Regions from separate parts of the Brevibacillus humidisoli genome, predicted to be linked through region 1. Evidence: riboswitches for the same ligand, from Rfam matches in the RefSeq annotation. Region 1 holds a riboswitch; the other holds the start of a gene.
What was found. Region 1 has a riboswitch for S-adenosylmethionine ahead of metX (homoserine O-acetyltransferase MetX). Riboswitches for the same ligand answer to the same signal wherever they lie in the genome.

Region 1 (9,186 bases):
GACGATCACCGGTGTTTGGATCGCTTTTGCCACCTGCATCATGCCTGCGCCCTGTACTCGTGGGGAATAGGGATGGGGACCGGTTTGTTCGCCGACCGACGCCGTAGCGATTTCTCGCGGATCGAGGATAGGCTGAGCCGTATTCATCGCAGCTGCTTTGAGGGTTTCCACCAGTGCCCGTCCTTCCAGTTTACGTCCCATCTGTTGATATGCCTGCTTGAGTAGAGCCATCCCACCAGCGACGTGGGGCGTGGCCATCGAAGTACCACTTTTGACGGCGTAATCCTTCTGCATCACGGTCGACAAGATTCCACCACCGGGAGCGGTAATCTCCGGCTTGAACTGCAGATTCGGCGTAGGACCCCAGGACGAAAAGGAGGAAATCGTCCCCCCTGCCGGATACGGCAACGGATTTTGACCGTATTCACCGTCAAACTGCACGCTGATTCGTTTCCCTTTTTTCAACTGCTCAGCGATCGCTTCACCGGTCTCTTTGAGAATAGAGACAGCTGGCAGCTGCTTCGCTTCATTGGCGCTCATCATCATCGGTCCCGCTTCGTTATTGTAGACGATCGCCCCTGCCGCTCCCGCTTCCCCGGCCAACTTCAGCTTCTCATCAAAGGGGATGTCGCCCCGCTCGATCAAGACCACCTTGTTCTTTACCTTCACATTGTAATCTTCCGGCTTACCTTTTCCGACATAGACCAATTCCTTGGCATCAGGCAGTGCCTGCACCGGGTTGACTGCCTCTGCTTCGGAGGGGCGGGCCGGCAGGTAGACTACCCGCTCCAGTCCCTCTATCCCGTTCAGGCGGAAGCTGACGCCAGCCAGCGTCGTGGCGTTGGCTGAAGCAACCGACAAGGCGTCCGGGGCCAGTCCTGGTGAACCGATCATCCCTACATCAGGGTTTTCCTGCTTCACCTTATCACTGCCGAAGTAGCCGTCATTTCCGGCAGCGGCGACGACGATCACCCCATGGTCGACGGCCCGTTTGATCGCATGCTGCTCTACGTTGTACTGATCCACGTATCCCGCCGAAGAGCCGAGGCTCAGGTTGATCACATCTGCTTTTTTGTTGATCGAGTCGTTGATTGCAAACAGGATCGACTCGCTCAGACCGGCTACTTCTCCCTGGTAGTTGCTGAACACCTTTTGGCTGAGCAGTTGTGCCTCCGGAGCTACCCCTTTTACCTTGCCATTGGCAGCTACAATGCCTGCTACATGCATGCCGTGCTGGGATTCACCGACGTCTTTGGTGATTTGATTGCGATCAGCCCAGTTGTATCCGGCGATCACTTTTTCCTGCGTTCCCGTCTTGCGCTGCGCCGCCCGTTTGTCCCGCGGTGGAGGCATATCTGGGTGCTTGGGATTGATGCCGCTGTCGATGATGGAGATCAACATGCCTTCTCCTTTGACGCCTGCTTCTCGCCAAGCTTTTGTCGCTTCGATCATCTCCAGGGACGAGGCTGGCCCCTGGGAGACCTGCTCGCCGACAATCACCCGCTTTAAGTCGGTCCACTCATCCGCTCCAGTAAGCGTGATCCCCTGCTGCCCAGCGGCATGCCCTGATGCGAGCGATGGCCTGGAGTTGCTGTCTTTTGCATGTTTGAGATCCTGAATCACCCGCTTCTGCCATTGGTTCTGCTCCCTGCCTGTGGCGAGATCCGGTGCTTCGCTCCTCACTCCGTCGCTATTTACCTGGATAGAGAGGGGAAAAAAAAATACGGATAATGCCAGTCCGCAACCTAGTAGATGCTTTTTCACGTCGGTCTCCTCCTGAAAACATCGTTTCCTCATCTACATCAGTTTTCCATGCAGACGGCGCGGATATTCAGGACAAAAGAAAACTCCAACCGGTGATAACCGATTGGAGTGTGAACAAATGACGATCAGATCAGGAGAAGAAGAACGACTTGATCGCGTGTCTGGTTGTTTCTTTGTTCATGTGAGCGATCGATGTGGTAAGCGGAATTCCCTTCGGACAAGACTGCACGCAGTTTTGCGAGTTTCCGCAATCGGCGATTCCGCCGTCTTCCATCAGTGCTTCCAGACGCTCATGTTTGTTCATCTTGCCCGTAGGATGTTCGTTGAACAAGCGAACTTGCGAAATCGCAAACGGGCCGATGAACGGTGACTTTTCATTCACATTGGGGCAGGCTTCTAGGCAGACACCACAGGTCATGCACTTGGATAGCTCATACGCCCACTGGCGATCTACTTCCGGCATCCGCGGCCCCGGGCCCAGGTCGTGGGTACCGTCAATCGGTACCCAAGCCTTGACGCGCTTCAACGCATCAAACATACGGCTGCGGTCCGTCGACAGGTCACGCATGACCGGGAACGTGCTCATCGGTGCCAAGCGGATCGGCTGCTCCAGCTTATCTATCAGTGCTGTACATGCCTGCCGGGGTTTGCCGTTAATCACCATCGAACAGGCACCGCATACTTCTTCCAAACAGTTGGACTCCCACTGTACCGGTTTGGTTTTCTGTCCTTCGGCGTTGACAGGATTCCGCTGAATCTCCATCAAGGCAGAAATCACATTCATATTGGGACGGTAGGGAATCTTGAACTCTTCCTTGTACGGTGTACTGTCAGGGGTGTCCTGACGGGTAATGATCAGGTGTACGTACTTGTCAGCCATCGTCTATTCCCTCCCCTTGCTTATTTGTTTTTGCTGTAGTCGCGCTTACGTGGCGTAATCAGCGAAATATCGACGTCTTCGTAGTAGATGTCAGGAGCGAGCGTATCAGGATTGAACTTGGCCATCGTCGTTTTCAGGAAGTTCTCATCATCGCGCTCCGGAAAATCAGGCTTGTAGTGGGCGCCACGACTCTCGTCACGCTTCAGTGCGCCAATGGTGATGACGCGGGCAAGTGCGAGCATGTTCCAGAGATGGCGGGTAAACTGAGCACCCGAGTTGCTCCACTGCTGCGTATCGTTGATGTTGATCTTTTTCCAGCGCTCCATCAGTTCCTGAATCTTCTCATCGGTTTGCTGCAGGCGATCGTTGTAGCGGACCACCGTGACGTTTTCCGTCATCCACTCGCCCAACTCGCGATGAATGACATAAGCGTTTTCCGAGCCGTCCATCTTGAGAATGTTGTCGTATTTTTCCTGCTCCTGCTTGACATAACCATCAAATACGGTGCTAGCTACGTCACTCGCTGATTTCTCCAGACCGTTCATATACTCGATTGCCTTCGGACCAGCAACCATTCCGCCGTAGATGGCAGAGAGCAGCGAGTTGGCACCCAAGCGGTTGGCACCGTGCTGTGAGTAGTCGCACTCACCGGCAGCGAAGAGGCCAGGGATGTTGGTCATTTGGTTGAAGTCAACCCACATGCCGCCCATCGAGTAGTGAACAGCCGGGAAGATTTTCATCGGGACCTTGCGTGGATCGTCCCCCATGAATTTTTCATAGATTTCGATGATCCCGCCCAGCTTCACATCCAGTTCTTTCGGATCTTTATGGGAGAGATCGAGGTAAACCATGTTTTCCCCGTTGATCCCCAGTTTGAGATCGACGCAGACGTGGAAGATTTCGCGTGTGGCAATATCACGCGGTACCAGGTTTCCATAGGCCGGGTACTTTTCCTCCAGGAAGTACCATGGCTTCCCGTCGCGATACGTCCAGACGCGTCCCCCTTCACCGCGGGCCGATTCGGACATCAGGCGCAGTTTGTCATCGCCCGGAATCGCTGTCGGGTGGATCTGGATAAACTCACCGTTGGCGTAGATAACGCCCTGTTGGTAGGCGGCAGCTGCGGCCGTACCCGTATTGATGATCGAGTTGGTCGACTTTCCAAAGATGATCCCCGGGCCACCGGTAGCCATGATGACAGCATCGGCACGGTAGGCAGCGATTTCACCAGTCCGCATGTTTTGGGCTGTGATCCCTCTACAGGTTCCGGCATCGTCAATAATCGCGCCAAGGAAGTCGTAGTATTCGTATTTGGTGACAAGTCCTTCTACTTCGTAGCGGCGCACTTGTTCGTCCAATGCGTAGAGCAGCTGCTGCCCCGTCGTTGCACCGGCAAATGCGGTACGGTGATGCTTGGTTCCCCCGAAACGGCGGAAATCGAGCAAGCCCTCCGCTGTACGGTTAAACATCACACCCATCCGGTCCAGCATGTAGATGATCCCGGGTGCGGCATCGCACATCGCTTTAACCGGCGGCTGGTTGGCCAGGAAGTCTCCGCCGTAGATCGTATCGTCAAAGTGTTCCCAAGTCGAGTCGCCTTCCCCTTTTGTGTTGACGGCACCGTTGATGCCGCCCTGCGCACAGACAGAGTGAGAACGCTTCACCGGCACAAGGGAGAACAGGTCGACAGGCACACCTTTTTCTGCTGCTTTGATCGTCGCCATCAGCCCTGCCAGGCCGCCGCCGACGACTATGATTTTACCTTTTGCCACGTTTACTGCCCCCTATCCCTATTGAATAAATGCGGCCATCGCACGCAGACCGATGAACGAGACGACAACGAATACACCCATCGTGAAATAGGTGGCGATACGCTGCGAGCGCGGACCTACCGTGATGCCCCAGTGTACGAGGAACGACCAGATTCCATTGGAGAGATGAAAGACAGCGGACAGGATCCCGATCGTGTAGAATACCACCATAGCCGGGCTGCTGAGGATGTTAGCCATCATGTCGTAATTCACTTCTGCCGCTCCAAGCGCCTTTTGCACTCTCGTCTCCCACACGTGCCAGGCGACAAAGATCAGGGTGATCACGCCTGTGATGCGCTGCCACAAAAACAAATGGTTGCGAAAGTAGCCGAAGTTGCCCACATTGTGCTTCGCCTGAAACGCGATGTAAAGCCCGTAGATTGCATGAAAGAGTAATGGAATGTAGATCAAGCCAAACTCAAGTACCAGCAAAAATGGCAAGCTCTCAATGAAAGCAACGGTCTCATTGAACGCTTCCGGCCCTTTGGTTGCCTGGTGGTTGGCCGTCAAGTGAAACAACAAGAACAGGCCCACCGGAACCAAGCCTACTAGTGAATGAAGCTTGTGATTGAGAAAGTGCTGGCTGCTCCTAGCCATGCATGGGTCCCTCCTTTTTTTGTCTGTAAACCAGTCTTGTCCCCCTGTAACCCCTACTTTGCTCTTCTCTATCCTGTCCCAATGGAGAATCAGTTAGACACATCCCACGCATCCCGACGGACAAGGCAGGATCACCACTTTCCTCAAGCCTGTTCGCGGTGTCACGCTTTGCCCCGATGCGGAATCACTGTAGAATTGTGTCAATAAAATGGCAAAATGAAGTACAGTATGTGACCAAAACCATTGTACTCCTGTCTCCAGAGAGCGTCAAGCCGATTGGTAGACTTAATCTAACGTTAGAATAAACTTAGTTGTACCATCTCTGTGAGTGGGCATGTCTTCCTTCTTTTTCTCATATGTATCCTAGTAAAACCTGCGAGAAAAGGGGAACGACTGATGAAACGAACGATCGATCCTTTATCTGAACTGCTGTCTCCTGATGCGATCAGACCAATCGAACAGATGAGCATGCCGTATCTCGGCTACTATCTGCTGCGTGAGACGTTGACCCGCCGACTGCTCGGCGAGAGTGAAGCACCGATTCTGTATTGGACAGGCAAGGAATTGGGCGATCAAATCGTCATCGACTCAGCAGAAGATCTGGTGATGACTTTTATCCGGCTAGGGCTGGGCAAGCTGGAAGTACTGGAACAACATCAGCAGCTTGTCCGCTTCGGTCTTCAGCACTCTTCGTATGCCTTGATCCCTGTTGAGCGGTTGACCCAGATGCTCTCGTTGGAAGCGGGGCTTCTGGCTGGAGCGATCGGCGCTTGGAGAGATCAACCAGCCCAGGCAGGGTTAGAGATTCACCAGCGATCAGGAAAAAAGCCGGAGGCATTGATCACCGTCCGGCTTCAACCGATGGAATGAGCGATAACTGGAGGCAAGAGGCATTTGATGATGAGCAATTGGATCAGGCAAAGTAGGGAGCCAATATGTTCCCCATCTTGTGAAACTCGACGAGAAAGCCGTCATGTCCGTATTTCGAGTCGATCGTATAAAAGTCAGCACGGATGCCATAGGTACGGAGCACGTCTACCATCTCCCGCTGATGATCCAAGGGATACAGCAAATCGTTGCTGATCCCGATCCCCACTACCTGCGCCTTGATGCCGGACAAGGCATGTTCGATGCCGCCGCGATTACGGCCAACATCGTGCGTATCCATCGCCTTCAGCAAACAGAGATAGCTATTGGCGTCAAACCGTTCGACCAGTTTCTCTCCTTGGTACCGCAAATAACTCTCGATTTGGAAAGGGGTGTCAAATGAACTGCTGTCCGCTTGCTCCTGCAGGCTGCGCCCAAACCGTTCCTCAAACAGTTCAGCGGTGCGGTAGGTGATCATCCCCAGCATCCGGGCAACGGCGAGGCCGCTGGTCGGCCCTGGACCAGGGTAGTAATCGCCGCCCTGCCATGCCGGATCGTTCACGATTGCCTGCCTCCCCACATCGTTGTACGCTATGGCGATTGCAGAAAAGCGAGTACACGTAGCGATCGGCACAACCATCTTCATGTAGGTGGGATAGGTAATCGCCCATTCATATACCTGCATCCCGCCCATCGAACCGCCGACCACCGCATACAATTGCTCAATTCCCAACGCCTGAAGAAATCGATGCTGCGTATGGACCATGTCACGAATACTTACCATCGGAAAAGAGGAGCCATACGGTTTGCCTGTATCCGGGTTGATACTGGCTGGCCCTGTTGTGCCGTAACATCCGCCAAGCACGTTGCAGCAGATCACATAGTACTGATTGGTGTCAATCGGCATCCCAGGCCCTACCAGGCCTTCCCACCAGCCTGCTTGCGATTCGTCTCCAGCTACATGGACATCGCCTGTCAGGGCGTGACAAATCAAAACGGCGTTGCCCCGCTCTTTATCGTAGGTTCCGTGCGTCTCATACCCCACTTCTACCTCTTTGAGCACTTCACCTGATTCCAGTTCAATATCGCCAATCACCAGCTTCTTCATCGGTTTCATCCCCCCAGAGTCGGTCTGCCTGTTCGAACAGCGGACCGAGTCAGTCAAAAAACCCCCTCTTCTGAAAGAGAAGAGGGGGCCATCCGTACGCGAGCCAAGTCCCGACCTTATCTTCCAGATGCTGCATGCACCTGCTGGAATTAGCACCTCTCCGCTCCTGCGGGGTTGCCGGGTTTCATCGGGCCAGTCCCTCCACCACTCTTGATAAGAATCGCCTATTTACTTGTCATGTACCTTCATCATACGACTGCTGGGGAAGACTGTCAACCCATACCAATCTTACTCGGCGGCTGAACGTCCGTATACGACAGCCGGCTCTTCGACGTCAAGACCAAATGCCGTGTGCAGCGTACGTACAGCGACAGCGGTCTGCTCGGCCGGAATCACGCAGGACACCTTGATATCGGAAGTGGAGACCATCTTGATCGAGATCTCCTGTTCCGCAAGCTGACGGAACATCTCTGCCGCCACCCCTGGATTGTTGATCATCCCTGCTCCGACAATGGAAACCTTGGAGAGCCCGGTCTCATGATCCACTCGTTCAAAGCTGAGCGCTTCCCGATTAGCTTCAAGTACATCCAGTGCCTTATGCAGATCGCCCGCGGACACGGTAAACGAAACATTGGTCATCTCCGCATCATAGGACCCCTGGATAATGATATCCACGTTCACCTGTGACAAAGCAAGCGTATGAAACAGCTTAGACAGCGTACCGCCATTGGACGGCATGCCGATGACCGTAATTTTTGCCACATTCTCATCATGCGCGACGCCACTCACGACTCTGCCTGTTTCCATATCGGCAACCTCCTCTACATACGTACCTTCTTCGGTGGTAAAACTGGATCTGACGACCAACCTGACACGATATTTTTTCGCAGCCTCCACGGAGCGGGGATGCAGGACGCCTGCCCCCAGATTGGCCAACTCCAGCATTTCGTCACAAGAGATGTGCGGCAGCTTTTGCGCGGCAGGAACGACGCGCGGGTCAGCCGTATAGACGCCAGCCACATCTGTAAAGATTTCACACTTCTCCGCCTGCAGACTGGCGGCAAGCACTACGGCGGATGTATCGGAACCGCCGCGTCCCAGTGTTGTGATCTCTCCTTCTTCTGAGACTCCCTGGAAGCCGGCTACGATCACCACTCGCCCGTTCCCCAGTTCATCTCGAATACGCTGATTGTCAATCTCTGTGATCCGTGCGCGGCCGTGTACCGACTCGGTCCGAACGCCGGCCTGCCAGCCGGTCAGCGAGACAGCGTCACATCCTTTTTGATGGAGCGCCATCGTGAGCAGGGCAATTGAAACCTGTTCCCCGGTGCTCAGCAACATATCCATCTCCCGTTCCGACGGAAAAACAGCGATCTGCTTGGCCATCTCCACCAACACATCGGTGGACTTCCCCATCGCGGACACGACCACTACCAGATCATGACCTGCCTGCCTGTATTCAACGATGCGGTCTGCCACCCGCTGGATTCGTTCAATGCTTCCTACGGAGGTACCTCCGTACTTCTGCACGATCAACCCCATTGTCGTTCTTCTCCCCTTTATCCCAATCTGATCATATCGCCATGAACACACCTTTATCCGGCCGACTATCTACTCTCTCTCACAGAAAAGGGCAACGACAAGGAAAACCTGCCGCTGCCCTGAATGGACATACATCGTTCCCCCTCCCCCTTTGACGCAGACGAAACGGGCGCACCGTTCGTCCCCGTGAGATAGCCCTCCACCTGCAGCGCGGGTTCTCGCTCAGGTGACAGTCCTGCGTCTGTTCGACGCAGACCCAGCACAGGCCGCCGCGGGTGGCCACCTGCACTTCGGCGAATTCCCCTTTCCCATTCCTGTCATCGATTCCCGTCTCTCGAGGAAGGTACTCATGGTTTTCGCGCCTCTACCTCACTTCGCATGTGGGAAGTGAGGTTCCTATTCACTTGTGAGGGATTATACCATGACCTATTCAGAGGTTCAATTGGTTTTTTGCAAATGGGCAATGATCTCTTTGGCCAGCTTGTCGCCAATCCCCAGTTGACGGTACTCTTCGACCGTTGCTTCGCGCATCTTTTTTAACGAGCCAAAATGCTGGAACAGTTTTTTCCTGCGCCGCTCACCGATCCCCGGAATCTCATCAAGTCGGGAGGAGAGCA
Region 2 (9,186 bases), 100 kb from region 1:
AATGCGTTTCTTTGCTCTGCCACTGTTAGACACACCTCCTTCCCCGCTTTAGGATGCCCACCAGGGACAGGACGTACCGTGGCAACAATACCCGCCCGCAGACATGCCCCTCATCCATGAATTCGCCTCTACAAGCGGCGAATTTGCACCATCTTCCATCTGTCAAACAGTGAGCCTCTGCTGAACATAAGGCTCCAGACCTCTTTGTGCAAGCGGCCATCTTCCATGAACGTGACTTTGAGAGGAATCTCTGCCGTGAACAGATTCACTTCTGGCGAATGCTCTTTGTCCTTGACCCGTCTCGCATAGCTGATCTTCTCAGGAGAAAACGGCAAGCTCGCACCGTTTGTCAGCATCTCAAGGGTAACCCGGTCGTGTTCATGCAGGGAGGTCAGAAAGTAGTCAGCCAGCTGCTCTGGAGAGGACTGCATCACTGTTTCCAACAGCCGGCCGCTCGCTTTCAGGATCATCAGACTATGGCCGGGATCGGGCTCCCGCCTACGGTGTGTGGCACTGCCGAGAAAATGGATGCAAAAGTGGCCGGGAAACCCGTTGTCGGCAATTGCACCCGCTCCGTGCGGCATACCGTGCATGGAAGCTGCGTAGTGCTGACCGTCGATAGATACCAGGATCGCTCGACGTCGCCAACTCCACTTTCCCTCGTAGATTTGCTTCAGTGTGGCTGTGTCCTTCCGAGTCAGCGGCTGGACATCGGCATGGCGGCTACCCGCCCGCCGCTGTATGGCAAACTGTTTTCCCGTTTCCAGATCGGTAACAAACGCATAAGACATGCGGCGAAACTTTTTTTTCACGTCTTTCCAATGCAGCGGTTGTCCGAAGTGCGCCTGCTCGACATAACGAACCCAGAGGTCCAGGGTACGGCTGACGCCTGCAGAAATCAGCCTTTGTCGTCCGGATTGGTCATATAGCCGGGACAGCTCGTCATAGGTGAACTCCTGCTTGCCGATCTGGATGTATGCTCGGGGCAATTCAGGTTGTGTTTCCCACCTCACCGGTTTGCTCTTCAAGATTTGCTTGGCTACTTTATTACTGCTGCGAACCGTTAGTTCCGAGAAGAAAGACGATTGCGGCGATGTTTTTACGATGATGCGAATCGTTTTATCTGCTGGAGCTGCATGTGCGGGTGTGATCAGAAGCAGCAGGCTGATCAGCAACAGAATCGATTGTCTCACCAGCAAATCCTCCTTGATCTTGAAAGTGAAACAGTAATGTCTGTTATTATGTGCGGAAGCCTGCTGATTAGTCGCTTGCTTGCAGCGAGTCAGTTCCCAAAACGGAAGCAGCCCACCCAGCCGACTAACCTGATATAGACGTTTCATGCATGAAAAATCGAATGCAACTCATAATAGGGCTGAGATTATCACGCTGGGTGGGGTTCGCAAAACATGATCAAACACATGCTGGTCCACATCTTGCTATGCACAGCTCTCCTCTGTTTTAGCTCTCCAGTCGTAGCCGATGACGGGGCGGACGAGGTATACCTCTACATTAATTTATGGCAAAACAGAATCTACTTGAAAGATCAGGAGGACAATATCTTATACTCGTACCGAATTGCACCGGGAGCCAAGGATACACCATCTCCGGTAGGCATTTTTCGCGTGATTCACAAGTCAAGGGATTGGGGCGGCGGATTTGGTTCCCGATGGCTGGGGCTGAACGTGTCGTGGGGCACGTATGGAATTCATGGAACCAATCGTCCGGAGTCGATCGGCCGTTACGCCAGCCACGGTTGTTTTCGCATGCGCAACAGGGAGATCGAGAAATTGTACGAACACGTGCCTTTGGGAGCGACTGTGATCATTGATGGGCCCATTATGGGTCACGAAGATTTGACTTACCGCATACTGGTTCCAGGTTCAAAAGGGGCCCTCGTCCAGTTGGTTCAGAACCGGCTGCGTGCAGCAGGCTACTACGAAGGGAAAACGCACGGAATCTTCGATAGACAGATGGAGCGAGCCGTCATTCGTTTTCAAAAAGAGGAGGGGTTGGATGTAACGGGCCAGATTCATTGGGTCGACCTCCGGTATCTGGGCATTATCGAATGAGCGAGGTGAGAAGGGTTGCTGATCCGTGTACTTGCAGCCATATGGATTTATTTCGTAAGCTCTTTATTGTTTCCATCAATTGGGTACGCCGTCGCTCCCTTGCCGTCCGTCGATGTGCTAATCGATGCCGGGCACGGTGGAGTAGACAGTGGCGCGTTTTATCAGGATCTGTACGAAAAGGAGATTAATCTGCAGGTGGCGAAACGGCTGTACGATGAACTGGCAAAAAGGGGACGCAGTGTGGTCTTGAATCGGACAGGTGACTATGCGCTTAGTGATGAGAATCAATGGCTGAAGATCCGTTCCAGGCACGTGAAAGATCTGGCGCAGCGAGCTCAGCTCGCCCGACAGATCACCCCGAAAGTGATGATCAGCCTGCACGTCAACTGGTCTGGAAATCCGCGTGTTCGTGGACCGCTGATGATTTCGCAGCACAGCCAGCAGAGTACGGTACTGGCCCACCTGCTCCAACACTCTGTAAACGAACTGTACCAGTCACACGCAAAACCGGTACGCAGGAAGAGCTACTACCTGCTCAATCATTCTGGATGTCCCACTGTGATCGTCGAGATGGGGTATATTACCAATCATCAGGACCGACAGTTGCTGACCAATCCGAAGCATCAGAGTCGTATCGCCCAAGCGATTGCAGCAGCGATTGATGAGTATCTGATGATGTTTGGTCATCTGCAGCAGGAAGAAATCGATTAATTCCTCTTATTGACAACCAAGGGAATGTACGCTACGATAGGTTCAACAAATTGCATAGGATCTTCTTATCAAGAGCGGCTGAGGGACTGGCCCTATGACGCCCGGCAACCGACTCCCATTCGATTGGGAGAATACGGTGCTAATTCCTGCAGAGATTTTCTCTGAGAGATGAGAAGGAATGCTTACGTACATACGTATGAAAAGCCTTCTTCGCTCAGAAGTAGGCTTTTTCTTTTGTTCAAATCATCAAGCGTTGACGGAGAGATAGAAAGTATAGGCAGAGAGGAGATCACACATGAAAGTGGAGACCAGACTGGTGCAGATTGGGGTAGGACGTGACAAGACGACAGGAGCAATCAGCTATCCTGTCTATCAATCGACGGCGTATCGCCATCCGGCACTGGGGGAAAGCACGGGGTACGATTACACCCGGACAGCTAATCCCACACGTGATGTGTTGGAACAGGCGATCGCTTCACTGGAAGGCGGGGATGACGGATTTGCCTGCGCCTCCGGCATGGCTGCGATTCAGACGGTCATGGGTATTTTTTCACAAGGCGATCACTTGGTGGTATCGCTTGATTTGTACGGCGGCACGTATCGCTTGTTTGAACAGGTACTAACACGTTTTGGCTTGTCGTTTGATTATGTCGATCTGCGCGACCCGGTGTTGGTGAGAGAGGCGATCCGTCGAGAGACCAAAGCCATTCTCGTGGAGACCCCAACCAACCCGCTGATGCAGGTGACCGATCTCGCCGCCATGGCTGAGATCGCTTGGGAGTTTGATCTGCTGCTGATTGTTGACAATACGTTTTTATCCCCTTACTATCAGCGGCCGTTGGAACTGGGAGCGGACATTGTGATTCACAGCGCTACCAAATACTTGGGCGGTCACAATGATGTGATTGCTGGATTGATTGTCACCAAAGGGGGCGAATTGTCTGAGCGGATGCGCTTTTTGCACAACTCGATCGGGGCTGTGCTTGGTCCCCAGGACTGCTGGTTGTTGATCCGCGGGATGAAGACGCTGGCGCTGCGCATGGAGCGGCATCAGCAAAATGCCTATAACGTTGCCCGCTTTCTGAAAAATCATCCGGCGGTGACGGAGGTGTTTTATACCGGACTACCCGAGCATGAAGGGCATCAAGTACAGAGCCGGCAGGCTTCCGGATTTGGCGGCATGGTATCCTTCCGCATCCGACAGCCAGTGATGGTTGCCGCTTTTTTGCAGGAACTGCAGTTGATCTCGTTTGCGGAGAGTCTGGGGGGCGTGGAGTCGCTCTGTACGTACCCGGCTACCCAGACACATGCCGATATCCCGGTCGAGGTTCGAGAAAAGGTGGGCGTCTGCGATCGGCTGCTCCGCCTCTCGATCGGGATCGAACATACTGACGATCTGATTGCTGACCTGCAGCAGGCGCTGGACAAAGCACTTCAAACAGGAGGAGGGCGGGGATGATGAACTTTGCGACTCGAGTACTGCATGGCACCAGCAGCATCGACAGAGTGACCGGGGCTTCCAGCATCCCGATCTATCAGGCTTCCACCTTTCATCAGTTTGATATCGATCAGCCGGGCGAGTATGACTACGCCCGTTCCGGCAATCCCACACGCCAGGCGCTGGAGGAGATGATTGCCCATCTGGAGGGGGGGAAGTACGGCTTTGCTTTTGCATCTGGGATGGCGGCGGTATCCAGTGTGTTTTTACTTTTCTCTGCCGGTGATCACCTGGTTGTGGCTGAAGATGTATACGGCGGGACCTATCGTGTGCTGACCAATATACTCTCTCGGCTCGGGGTGCAGGTCACGTTTGTTGATACGACGGACCCGGAGGCCGTCCAGGCGGCGATTCAGTCCAACACTCGGGGACTCTACCTGGAAACACCGTCCAATCCGACGCTCAAGGTAACCGATCTCGCACTGCTGTGCAGTCTGGCACGCGATAAGGGATTGCTGACCATTGTGGACAATACATTCTTAACCCCGTATTACCAGCGCCCGCTGGAGTTGGGGGCAGATATCGTGGTTCACAGCGCGACCAAGTTTATCGGCGGTCACAGCGACGTAGTGGCTGGTTTGGTGGCAACACGTGATGAGCGATTGGGCAAACAGCTTTACGCCATCCAGAACGGTTTTGGATCCATTCTCGGAGTCCAGGATTGCTGGTTGGTCATGCGCGGATTGAAGACGTTGAAGACGCGGCTGGATGTCAGTTCACAGAGTGCCGCTGCTATCGCTCGTTGGCTCGATGCTCACCCGCTTGTGGATCGTGTATACTATACCGGATTGCCCGAACATCAGGGGCATTACCTGCAAACCCGCCAAGCCTCCGGGCACGGAGCGGTTCTTTCGTTCGATCTGGGCAGCAGAGAGCGGGTTAAGATTCTGCTCGACGCGGTGAAGCTGCCGTTGGTCGCAGTCAGTCTGGGAGCGGTAGAGAGTATTCTCTCTTATCCGGCACAGATGTCGCACGCCTCCATGCCGCCAGAGGAGCGGAGACAGCGAGGCATTACCGATGGCCTGTTGCGACTGTCGGTTGGCCTGGAGGATGTAGACGATCTGATTGCTGACCTGGAGCAGGCACTGGCTGCTACTGCCCGTTATGCATCGGCGAACAATACCTCGAGCAAGTCGTGCGGCAACTGGTGAGCGGTCGACCACTTTCACAAATGAGTACAAGATTTCGGACGTACGCGGGCAAAACAAAAGACCGTCAGGGTGACTTGGACTTACCCCTGACGGTCTTTCTCTTTTGCGATCATGACTCACGATGTACTTTCTACGCAGATGTTCAGAGATCCGTCGTTTGGATGACGTATCCCTTGCCCTTCTCCACGCGTTTTTTTTCCACCAACGAGATTTCCTGTATGGTCGGCGGGATGAGATGCTGTCGGTTAAGCTGGCTTTCCGCGTAGGAAAAGGCCTTTTCATCCGAGTCAGCAAGCACCACCGCTACAAAAGGACCGGCTGATTGGGTGATCACTTCCAGTTTGTAGAGAAACATGTGACCCTTCCTTTCGCTATTCTCGCTTCCCGCTTCCCGCTTCCCGCTATGCTGTCGTTGCCAGAATCTGATCAAGCTGGGTCTGCAGCACCTCGTGGCCAACCCGGCGGACGAACTGATGAAACTTCTCATCCGGCTGTCGGTTGGCTTTATAGTACTCGATCAGATGAGCGATGACCGGGGCCACGCGTTCGGCGGGAATCCGGCCTTTCAGCCGTTTATTGAAGGCAGGATCGGGCCCCAGACTGCCGCCAACATGAATGTCAAATGCCTCAATCATCCCCTGTTCCGTCTTGACCTTTGCGCCTTGCAGGCCGATATCGGCAATCTGCTGTTGTCCGCAGGAGTTGGGGCAGCCGTTGATGTGCAGGCGGATCGGCGTATCTAGCTCTACGTTCTCGTCCAGCCAGTTGGCGATGGCGAGCATTCGTGCCTTTGTCTCTACGATTGCCAGATTGCAGTATTCGATCCCGGTACAGGAGACGGCGTGACCGATAAACGTGCGGGGGTTTGGGGTCAGTTTATCCAGCAGCGGTTCCGTCAACAGACCGTCCAGCTTTTCGTCCGGCACGTTTGGGATCAGGATATTTTGCGAGTTGCAGGTGCGCAGCTCGCCGTTGCCGTACTGTTCGGCAAGACGAGCCAGTTCATCCAGATCGTCCGCCGAAATACGGCCGACAGGGAGCAGCAGGCCGACGTAATTTAGTCCCGGCTGCTTCTGTTTATGGACTCCGGTAAAGTAGCCGGCATTCCAGCCTACCGTCCGATCTGTTCCTTTTTTTGGCATCGGGCCGATCCGTTCGATCAGCTTTTCCAGAAACTTCTCAGCTCCCCAGTCTGCCACCAGGAACTTGAGTCGGGCGTGGTGGCGCTTTTCCCGGTATCCATAATCGCGGAATATCGTGGTTACGCCGGAGGCTACCTTGACCACTTCTTCGGGACGAACGAACAGATCAAGCTGTTGGGCCAGATACGGCTTTGCCGAGAGGCCGCCGCCCACCCAGACGTGAAACCCGATCACTTCTTCTCCCTCTATCTCTTTTGAGGCTGGGGTAAAGGCTAGATCGTTGATTTCTGCGTGACCGGTATTGTAGATATTGGACGAAACAGACGTCTTATACTTGCGCGGCAGGTTGGAATATTCCCGATTTAACAGAAAATGCTGTTCCAATTCACGCACGATCGGTCTGGTATCGATCAGTTCATCGGGATCGATGCCTGCCAGCGGATTGCCGACAATCGTTCGCGGGACATCACCACAAGCTTGATAAGAGAAGAGTCCGACCGCTTCCAGACGGTCAAACACATCAGGCAGGCACTCTGTTGGCAGCCAGTGAAACTGTACAGCCTGCCGCGTGGTGACATCCACCAGATCCCTGCCGTAATCGCGACTGATCGCAGCCAGCGCACGGGCCTGTTCTTTGTTCAATACACCCGAGGGAATCCGGACCCGCATCATGAACAGTCCGTTCCCTTTGGGACGTTGTTCATAGATGCCGGCCCATTTAAAAAAGCTCAAATCCTCCTCGCTAAATGCTCCGTAACCCTGATGGGCAAGCTTCCTGATCTTGTCGATGATATCTAGTCCGTCACGTTCCAGCTTTACCAATTCCAGTTTGTTCAACTTGTCCCGATCTGTTTCCCAGGGACGAATCTGCTGTTCAGACATTCCTTCCAGCCTCCTCCACAAAACCAATTAATTACGTAGGAATAGTTAGGTTTAAGTATACGACTGCCTCTCTGTACGGTCAATACCCAGTTTTCCTTTTCGCTAAAGGAGTGTAAACAGAGTTGACAAAGGTAGGGAGGGCGACTAATATGGGAAATAAATAACATTAATCCGATATAAAAAATCGGAATTGGCGAGGTGTAGTGACTTGGGTTAGGCAAGTATCCTTCACCAAGCTGCTCTCATAAGATGATAAGCGAGGTCTCACAAGGAGGGAAGTTGGGATGAGTAGTCATGTAAGTACATTATCCAAAGAGGAGATCACACTTTGGGCGTATCGGCTGGAGCACAAGCGACCCGAGGAAATATTGGCGTGGGCCGTCGAGACCTTCGGTGACCAGATTGTACTCGCCTCAAGCTTCGGCTCAGAGGACGTGGTGCTGATCGATATGCTTCATAAAGTGGCACCGCAAACATCGGTCTTCTACTTGGACACCAATAAGCACTTTAGCGAAACATACGAGACGCGAGATCGGTTGGCCGAGCGGTATGGCAAGCGGTTTATTCAGGTTCTGCCCAAATTGACTCTGGAGGAACAAGCGAACCAGTATGGCGACGAACTCTGGAAGCGGGATCCCAACCAGTGCTGTCAGATTCGCAAGGTAGAGCCGCTTACTGAGATCCTCTCGCGCTATCGGGCGTGGATTACCGGCATTCGACGCGATCAGGCACCCACACGGGCAAACGCACAAAAAATCGAGTGGGATAACAAGTTTCAACTGGTCAAGTTTAACCCGCTTGCCTCTTGGACATACGAGGATGTCTGGTCTTATATTCGAGCCAACGATGTACCGTACAACCCATTGCACGATCAGTATTACCCCAGCATAGGCTGTGACGTATGCACACGGCAGGTGAAGCCAGGTGAAGATCCACGAGCAGGCCGATGGTCCGGGTTTGCCAAGACAGAGTGCGGCTTGCACAAGTAGACGATGCGAGGAGGAGAAGATAGATGACGTACGAAAACCTGCCACATGGGGGAACACTGGTGAATCGCTTGCTGTTTGGCCCAGCACTTGATGAAACCAGGCAATTGGCCAAACATCTGCGGACGATCACGGTTGACAAGTGGGTCGTGTCTGACATCGATTGCATCGCGGTTGGTGCCTTTTCACCGCTGACCGGATTCCTGAACGAACAAGATTACGACTCCGTCGTAGAGACGATGCACCTGGCCGATGGGACGGTTTGGACGATTCCGGTTACGCTGGCAGTGGATGAACAGTACCAAGATCTGAAGCCGGGTGAGAAAGTTCTGCTTCGCGGCGAGGACGGAGTTGACTATGCGGTTCTCACAGTGGAGAGCATGTACCGTCCTGACAAACAGAAAGAGGCGCTGCACGTCTATCGAACAGCAGAGCAGCGCCATCCCGGGGTGAACAGGTTGTACGAACGTCCCCCTCTGTATCTGGGAGGTCCGATCGATGTCCTGCATCGTCCTGTGCCCCGCCTGTTCCCAGAGTACTACTTTACTCCGTCTGAGACCCGGGAAATCTTCAGGGAGCGCGCCTGGAGAACAGTAGTTGGCTTTCAGACGCGAAACCCGGTACATCGCGCACATGAGTACATTCAAAAATCAGCACTGGAGATGGTTGACGGATTGTTTCTCAATCCGCTCGTCGGAGAGACCAAATCGGATGATGTACCAGCCCATGTACGGATGGAGAGCTACC

Region 2: it holds a riboswitch for S-adenosylmethionine, as region 1 does, so the genes downstream of both, LOK74_RS14155 (PLP-dependent transferase) here and metX (homoserine O-acetyltransferase MetX) in region 1, are expected to answer to the same signal.

What each region holds. Positions count from the first base shown of each region.
Region 1 covers NZ_CP087263.1:2,761,513-2,770,698, forward strand. The annotation lists gene LOK74_RS24140 (S8 family serine peptidase) at 1-1,764, opposite strand, end outside; gene sdhB (succinate dehydrogenase iron-sulfur subunit) at 1,895-2,644, opposite strand; gene sdhA (succinate dehydrogenase flavoprotein subunit) at 2,665-4,416, opposite strand; gene LOK74_RS13655 (succinate dehydrogenase cytochrome b558 subunit) at 4,435-5,052, opposite strand; gene LOK74_RS13660 (DUF2507 domain-containing protein) at 5,449-5,922, shown strand; gene metX (homoserine O-acetyltransferase MetX) at 5,966-7,027, opposite strand; SAM riboswitch class I at 7,141-7,247, opposite strand; gene LOK74_RS13670 (aspartate kinase) at 7,316-8,569, opposite strand; lysine riboswitch at 8,754-8,944, opposite strand; gene uvrC (excinuclease ABC subunit UvrC) at 9,008-9,186, opposite strand, start outside.
Region 2 covers NZ_CP087263.1:2,865,162-2,874,347, reverse strand. The annotation lists gene LOK74_RS14175 (hypothetical protein) at 1-23, opposite strand, end outside; gene LOK74_RS14170 (hypothetical protein) at 129-1,193, opposite strand; gene LOK74_RS14165 (L,D-transpeptidase family protein) at 1,407-2,069, shown strand; gene LOK74_RS14160 (N-acetylmuramoyl-L-alanine amidase family protein) at 2,085-2,780, shown strand; SAM riboswitch class I at 2,843-2,955, shown strand; gene LOK74_RS14155 (PLP-dependent transferase) at 3,076-4,239, shown strand; gene LOK74_RS14150 (trans-sulfuration enzyme family protein) at 4,239-5,429, shown strand; gene LOK74_RS14145 (DUF3906 family protein) at 5,572-5,784, opposite strand; gene LOK74_RS14140 (nitrite/sulfite reductase) at 5,831-7,453, opposite strand; gene LOK74_RS14135 (phosphoadenylyl-sulfate reductase) at 7,738-8,442, shown strand; gene sat (sulfate adenylyltransferase) at 8,466-9,186, shown strand, end outside.